Regions from separate parts of the Paenibacillus sp. 1781tsa1 genome, predicted to be linked through region 2. Evidence: riboswitches for the same ligand, from Rfam matches in the RefSeq annotation. Region 2 holds a riboswitch; the other holds the start of a gene.
The links. A riboswitch is a leader RNA that binds a small molecule or an ion and turns the genes downstream of it on or off. The one in region 2 is predicted to bind cyclic di-AMP.
Positions count from the first base shown of each region.

Region 1: it holds a riboswitch for cyclic di-AMP, as region 2 does, so the genes downstream of both, NKT06_RS00155 (resuscitation-promoting factor) here and NKT06_RS17485 (3D domain-containing protein) in region 2, are expected to answer to the same signal.

Region 1 covers NZ_JAMYWY010000001.1:30,922-35,139, reverse strand. Annotated here, with positions in the region: gene rnmV (ribonuclease M5) at 1-331, opposite strand, end outside; gene NKT06_RS00155 (resuscitation-promoting factor) at 487-1,671, opposite strand; cyclic di-AMP (ydaO/yuaA leader) riboswitch at 1,943-2,196, opposite strand; gene NKT06_RS00150 (TatD family hydrolase) at 2,438-3,208, opposite strand; gene NKT06_RS00145 (HD domain-containing protein) at 3,540-4,218, opposite strand, start outside.
Region 2 covers NZ_JAMYWY010000001.1:3,982,585-3,986,802, forward strand. Annotated here, with positions in the region: gene NKT06_RS17480 (polysaccharide deacetylase family protein) at 91-885, shown strand; gene NKT06_RS17485 (3D domain-containing protein) at 993-1,664, opposite strand; cyclic di-AMP (ydaO/yuaA leader) riboswitch at 1,667-1,863, opposite strand; gene NKT06_RS17490 (amino acid ABC transporter ATP-binding protein) at 2,084-2,806, opposite strand; gene NKT06_RS17495 (ABC transporter substrate-binding protein/permease) at 2,793-4,218, opposite strand, start outside.

The sequences.
Region 1 (4,218 bases), 4.0 Mb from region 2:
ATGAAGTATGTACACGTGCCAGAGCATGACGGATCGCCTCCGGTGAGGCATTCTCCACCCCAATGTCCCCTTTGCGCGTTGCATCGGCTTCCGGAATGAAAGCATGCTTGCAACCAGGCACCTTATTCGCAATAATTTTACGAATACGTTCGCCGGCATGATCTGGATCTGTCAGTACAATGACTCCCCGTCTCTCCTGAGCAAGCGCAATCCGCTTCAGAATGCGTTGGTTGATGGCTGATCCGCCTGTTTCTATTGTATCGGCTTCCACGGCCCGACGGATGGCTACCGTATCATCACGGCCTTCCACCACAATGACTTCTTTTATCATGTTCCATTTCTTCCTTTCTAACGCAAAAAGAAGAGGAATATCCTCTTCTCTGCCAAACGGCGGGGGAGACTGAATTCAGACCCCTCCGCCGCATATTCCGCATGAATCATTCATGCAACTATTTTATAGCATTCCCATTTCAAAGTAAAACGATTTTAGTTCGCTTCCGGCTTCACCGGACCGATCACGTAGACCGTCTTGCCTTTCTTGCGTCCAAAATTCAGGGCATGCTTCACACTGTCATAATATACGTCAATCTTGTTGCCTTTAATGGCACCGCCTGTATCTTCCGCACGACGGAATCCCAGACCTTCGATATATACCCACCAGCCAATTGGAATGACTTTGGGATCAACCGCAATGGTGCGTCCTTCCGTTACACGAGTACCAGAAGCAGTTTTAGTTCCAATGCCAGGCTCTTCGGAAGAGTAGGCCGTCATGGATACGTTTTTAAGTACTTTGGAGTATTTAAAAGAAGTCCCGGATACGGTAATCACTTTGCTGCCCGAGGCAGATGTTTTCTTCGAGTTCGTTGTTGTAGCCTTCTTGGTTGTTGAAGTCTGAGCCGATACGGTTTGAATCTCTGGTTTTTTCACGACCGGTTTTGCTTTGGTTCCGACAGCAATTACTTTATCTACACGATTATTCGCGACAGATTTGCCGACCATTTTTTTGGAGACCAATTCTCCATCCTGAAATACCTTTTCGATGTGCTGTACAAGTTTGCCTTCTTTGCCGTTCACAACGACACGGTTATCCCCTTTGTACAAGCTAGGGTCAGCCGTTTTAATTACTTTGTAAGCAATCGGATGTTCTACATCCACTGTACGCTTTGTTACGCGCACTACACGAATCTTCATATCTGCTTTGATCGAAGTTCCAAGCGCCGGATACACTTTATCATTACTTTCAACTTGAATACCTGATTTTTGAATTGCATCTTCTACCGATGAATCCGTTGTATACAGAGTCTTGGTGTCTCCGTCTGCCGTAATGTTAACTGGAACGGCCCGCTCAATAACAATTCGGTCTCCATCTGTAATCGCCCCGTTCATGGACATGGATACCTTATCGTGAGGGCTGACTGTGATCGACTGCTCCTCCAGCATTTCCTGAAGCATTCCTGTACGAGTCTCTACCACCTGAGCTTTGCCATCAATAACCAGTGAAATTTGTTTCCCGGCCTGACCGTAAACGACTAACAAGATCATGATTGTAAGCGCAATTGAGAAAATCGCGATCAATGCCATTTGACGCATGTTCTCATGCTTCCACCGCAACGCGAAAGACTTACTGGATGATCGTGACTCATGGGTCTCTTCTGGTTGGAATGTGCCCACTTCTCCGTCCTCCTTCATAGCCTCGCCGTCTAAAGTAACGCATGATGTCTTTGACGTGACTATACCAAATTTTCTACAGAACACAGATCGGACCAACTGATCGGTTCTGCACCATGAATCAATCTTCGCAACATGATGTCATCCTCCTGAATACCTACCGTATGATGACAACATTTCTTTTATTCAAAAACAAAAAAGCCAAAGAAAGAGTGTAAGAGGAACTCTTTCGTGGCTTCCGAATGATTTTGAATATCGGAAATTCATGCACGAGGTTGCCTCTCTTTTTCCGCTTGCGAGGTTAGCTGTCGGGTTCGGGCGAAAGAGAGCCGCCCTATCTTGGGTCACCCGCTCATGGCGGACGCCCTTGAATTCACCCCGAGACCCAAAGAAGAAATCAAATACGGCTTCGCAGTTCCCTTCGCTGCTTTTGGGTCAGCGAACGTTGCGCATCGGCCAAATACACCGATGTTTAAGCCCTATTGGTTCCCCCGCTCTCCGTTAACGGAGACTCAGCGAGACTGATTCATGAAAGTAATGTTGTTTCATCGGAAAGTGTCCCTTTGTTCATCCCCCGAACATCTGTCCAATTTTCCGCACAACAATTCACTGAAAAGATGATATCCTGTTTTGATGCATGTTGTAAAGCGTTGATCAAGTACGTTTTTCTGAATATTTGGTTAAAATATTGTAATATTCTTGATTTATTTGGATCAAAGGGCAAATTAACTCCGCTTACCTGCCTTTTTCACCTCATTTGCTCGTTTTTTTAACGAATTCCAAATCGTTCCATGGCATTTTTGGTTGTTATTGCAGCAATTTCCTCCACCGAAATGCCTTTAATTTCCGCAGCTGCCTCTGCAACCAGACGTACATGCGCTGTCTCATTTCGTTTCCCACGATAAGGGTGAGGTGTCAAATATGGAGCATCGGTTTCGATGAAAAATCGGTCCATAGGAACCTTCTCAAGTACCTCTTTGGGTTGCTTTGCATTTTTGAATGTGATCGGTCCTCCAAAGGAGAGATGGAAACCCATATCGAGACAATTTTTCGCTGTTTCCCAGCTTCCCGAGAACGAGTGCATCACACCACCAACTTCACCCGCTTTCTCTTCACGCAAAATTCGTATGATATCCTCATGTGCATCCCGATTATGGATGACAATCGGCATATTCACTTCACGCGCCAAAGCAATTTGTTGTCGTAATACGCGATGTTGTACTTCCTTCGGAGAAGTGTCCCAATGATAATCCAATCCAATCTCACCGATGGCTACCACTTTTTCATGCTTGCATAAAGATGCAATCCACTCCAGATCACCATCCTGCATCGTGATCGCATCTACGGGATGCCACCCTACAGCTGCATATATAAAGTCATACGTTTCAGCGAGTTTCATTGTGGTTGGAATCGTCTCCCGGTTAAAGCCAATGTTGATCATGCGACCAACTCCTGCATCCAGAGCACGCTGAATCATGTCCTCGCGGTCCTCGTCGAATTGTGGTGCATCCAGATGTGTGTGTGTGTCGAACAGCATCATGTTTATTTCTCCCTTCATGTCGAATAACGACTTTCTTCTTTTAATAATCCAATTTGTGAATCTCAATATTTCATTGACTCATACATAAAACATTTTGAGTCATCTTTGTGTTACATCATTACGTTTGTTTCTTCACAACTACTATATATAGAAGATATACGGATAATCTGATCTACATATTGCTGAATGTGCTATTTTTACCTACTTACATTTACAAAATTATGTCGATCTACATATACTCCCCATTAAAGCAGATTACTGTATCATGAAAAATATCTCTTTTAGAAAGTCTTTTGATATCGAAATTCTTCATTGGATTATACCCACACGATTACAAGAAATAGGGGCGTATATGTGACGGTAATTCGTGAATAATCGCATCCACCTTGTTTTGCGGGTAATACAAATGATGTTTCCCTCGGTGAAGCCCGCTGATGGAACGGACAATGTCAGAGACTTCTGACAACTCACGTAAATTGTCCTGTCGATCGAGAAGAAGAATCTGCTTATCCGTGGATTCATCTGGACGAAAAACATCATACGGATTATCCGAAGGAAAATCAATTTCAAGATCATATTCGGGATCGAGGCCTGCCTGTACAAAAGCTTCCCGAATCTCTTCCATCATTGTCAAGTCGACCTGTTCGAGCTCTACATACTTATATAACTTGCGATCCATAAAACGTTCGCATAACTCACTCAGAACAGTATCGTCCTCCTTGCGCCACTGCGTAAATGCCGTCTGAATTAAGGCTTCATCCAACTGCAAATATTCATCTACGGATAATTCTCCTCCAAATAATTGAGGGAGTGGATCTATCATGAAGCGAAATTGAAAACCATGCTGTATGAGTGTTTTTGCTCGCTTGAATATTTGCCGTAATAGAATTTCAGAACTACGGGTTACCGGATGGAAGTAAATCTGCCAATACATCTGGTACCGAGACATTAAGTAATCCTCCACAGCATGCATACCTGACTCCTTGACTACAATCCGTCCATGATAGGGA
Region 2 (4,218 bases):
TCAGCAATGAAACTTCTCACACTGCGCATATTTTTTCAAACCCCCGGGCATACCAAAGAGAACGTCATTTTGGAAAAGGAGGCTGTTATTGTGCGCGTACGCCTCATTATGCTGATGGTTATCGTTATTTTTCTCGGAGGATATCAAGCTCCACCAGTTTCATCACGGGATGCTTCAGACCCGCCAAGTGAATCGGTATCCAGTTCTGATTCCGTAGAAGAAGAACAACTGACACTGGGACAGTTACGTCAAAAATATGCCGATACGTTCAAAACCAATGGTCCTTCAACGAAACAGGTTGCGCTGACATTTGATGATGTGCCCGATCCACGGTTCACTCCGCAAGTGTTGGATCTGCTGAAAAAGTATAAAGTCAGAGCTACTTTTTTCATCGTTGGTAGTCGTGCTGAGAAGCACCCCGATTTGGTAAAAAGGATTGTTAAGGAAGGGCACATTGTTGGCAATCACAGCTACAATCATCCAGAGTTCAGTAAACTGTCGATGAATGCCTTCCGCAAACAAATTTTACATACCGGGGATATCATTCGCCATTTGGCGGGATACACGCCCAAGATGATTCGACCTCCGTACGGAGACATTAATGAAGAACAGCTGAAATGGGCTGCCAGACAACATTATAGTATTGTGAACTGGAACGTTGACTCCCTGGACTGGAAAGGTCTTCCCAAGGAAAAGGTGAAAGATAACATTTTATCTGCCGTAAAACCTGGATCCATCATTCTGCAACATGCAGGAGGCGGTGTAGGATCCAATCTGAATGGCACGATCGAGGCCTTGCCTGAAATTATTGAGGAACTGCGTAACCGGGGGTATGAACTGGTTACCTTGGACGAAATGCTCGGATTACCGAAGGCCAAAGAATAGAATAACCGTCTCAGGAAATTATGAACATATTAAAAGGGTGCTGTTCAATCGCAAGTTAGCGACTGGCAGACACCCTGTTTGAATTCATTTTAGATGTAATTTACGCTCTACTTCAGAATGTACAACTCGATATCCTGAAAACCAAATGTGCTTACCGACTGCTTGCTACCAGGGATGAAGATATCAATCCTGTGACCCTTGATTGCACCGCCCACGTCACGTGCTGTGGCTACAAAAGCCTGTTTTGGCAATCCTGGATGGCTGTGACCCGTTACCAGTACTTTGGTTCCAAGTGGAATCACACTTGGATCAACTGCAATCGTACCCAGTTCAAGGTCATTCCCGAAATAATCGACCGCACCCCATCCTCCATTTTCAGACGGATCTGCAGAGTATGCCGTTGCTTTCACGTTCACAGCTTTACTGTAATCGAATGTTTTACCCCACGCTTGAACCACTTTGTTATCTGTGTTAACGTCCAAGCTTGCTGTGGTAACCGTTTTGGCTTGGGTCTTGCTTTCCGTCGCCGCGGCAGCTACATTGTTTGCCTTAGCGGGAATCGTAATTTTCAAACCACCATAAATGTTGTAAGGCGAAATGTCGTTGTTTGCTTTAACTAACGTGTTAACTGCTACTCCGTATTGTTTCGATAAGGTGTAGAAGGTATCCCCCTCTTTGGCCACATGAACTGAATCGGCGTGAGCCGGAACGGCTTGAATGAGCATTGCTGTTGTCATTAATGCTACTGCTGTTTTGGCTATACGTTTCTTGTTAATCATGGTCTTCCTCCCTCATTATGCCTGCGAAGTTAGTTGTCGGATTCGGATGAGGAGCCCACCCTATAGGTTCATCATTACATTTGAAACGATATGTACCCCTAATTCACCCCAAGCAGTGTGCTGTAGATCTTCCCCCTGCACAATCTGCATCGTTACATCCCCCGCACTCCCTGTCCGGAAGTTTCGGCAGAGTTCAATATATCACAATTTTGTAACCTGAACTTGTAGTAATTCTTACCAAATGGTTTTAACATGTGTAAGCACGTGTAAGAATACTGAATAATCTAAAAGTGTCGGAAGAGATATCCCCTATATATTTGGTAACAGAATAGTTACTTTTTTGAATTCCATATATAATTATTTTCAATAAAAAATAGCGTCACCGACTTGAAGTCAGTAACGCTATTTAATCACTTCATTTAGAGTACTTTCGCAAGAAAATCACGTGTACGTGAATTTTTCGGTGCTCCAAACACCTCATCAGGTGTTCCCTCTTCCACAATAACCCCGCCATCCATGAACAGGATTCGATCTCCAACTTCACGTGCAAAACCCATCTCATGTGTTACGATGACCATAGTCATACCGCCTTCTGCAAGACGTTTCATGACATCCAGTACCTCACCGACCATCTCGGGGTCCAATGCCGACGTAGGCTCGTCAAACAGCATGACATGAGGCTGCATGGCCAATGCTCTAGCAATGGCGATCCGCTGCTTCTGTCCACCGGACAGCTGATTCGGGAATGTATCTTTTTTATCATACAAACCCACGGTGTTAAGCAGATCAGCAGCAATTTTCTCCGCTTCCAAAGTGGATTGTCTCTTCACTTTAATCGGAGCGATCGTGATGTTTTGCTCTACCGTTTTGTGTGGGAACAGGTTGAAATGCTGAAACACCATACCCATTTTCTCCCGAGTTGCGTTAATGTTGTGCTTGGGATCCGTGATTGACACGCCTTCAAAATCAATCTCTCCCGAGGTAGGCTGCTCCAGCAGGTTCAAACAACGTAAGAATGTACTTTTACCTGAACCGGAAGGTCCGATGACCACGACAACCTCACCTTTGCCAATCGTCACGTTAATGCCCTTAAGCACATCGTTATTTCCATAAGATTTGTGTAATTGTCTAACGTCTATCACTTGCACTCAACTTCCTTTCCAGTCGTCCCAGCAGCTTGGACAAAATGAACGTCATTACAAAGTAGATGGCTGCTGCAATCAAAAATGGACTCAAGCCTTGATACGTAATGTTTTTGACCACACTTGCCTGATACATAATGTCCACCATACCGATAACGGAGATAATAGAGGATTCCTTGATGATGGTAATGAATTCATTACCGATCGCAGGTAATACAGCTTTGAAGGCCTGTGGCAATATGATATAACGCATCGCGGCGCCTCTTCCCATACCTAACGAACGCGCTGCCTCCAACTGACCACGATCCACACCTTGGATACCTGCACGGAAAATCTCCGCCAGATAGGCACCACTATTGATTGAAAGTGTAATGATACCTGCCTGAAGTGCCGTGAAGTTAATGCCAAAGCTTAGGGAAAAACCATAGTAAATAATCATCAATTGTACCAGCATCGGTGTGCCACGGATCACTTCAACGTAAGCTGTACCGATCCAGCGCAAGATTGCAGCGTCATGCAAACGGAACAAACAGATGATCAATCCAATAATTACCCCGAAGATAACCCCAAGTGCAGACAACAGAAGTGTGTATCCTACACCTGTAGCATAAAAACTTTTGTACTGCCAGAATACTTGGAAAATATTTTGTGATTTGTTCGCTTTATCCGCCATCAAGAGGCTGGCGTCGGTCACCATCTGGTTGATTTTATCTTCACTTTTCAATCGCTCAAGTGTTCCATTTACTGCAGCTAGCAGCTCAGTATTTCCTTTACGAATCCCGATTGCAGCTTCTGCTTGCTCTTCGTCCGGAACAGCAGCAGCAAGTCCAATGATATCGTCCAGATAACCTGCAGCAACAGTGTCTTCAACGATTGCCGCGTCAATGCGTTTGGTTTGCAGTTGAAGCACGATATCGGAGATTTTATCAAGCGCAGTAAGCTTCGCTCCTGGAATACTCTGTCCGATCGTTTCCTGAATGGAGCCTTTCTGAACGCCAATTTTCGCATTTTCAAGTTCTGCCATGGTTGGATATTTGTCTTTATCCACATTGCGAACCATAATCACTTGTTTTGATTTATAATAGGTATCGGAAAAATCGATACTTTTCTTCCGCTCATCCGTCGGCGTCATACCTGAAATTACCAGATCAACACGCCCGCTCTGCAATGAAGGCAGAAGACCGTCGAAGCCCATATCCTCAATCACAAGCTCAGCGCCAAGATCTTTGGCAATCTCTTTGGCGATCTCAATATCGAAACCGACGATTTCATCTTTGCCATTAATCACTTTATGGAATTCATAGGGTGCAAAATCGGCACTTGTACCGAGCACCAGCTTTTTACTGCTTGAATTATCTGTAGTTCCACTTGCAAGTGCCGCAGGAACGGCAGTTGTCAGCAGAACGACAAAG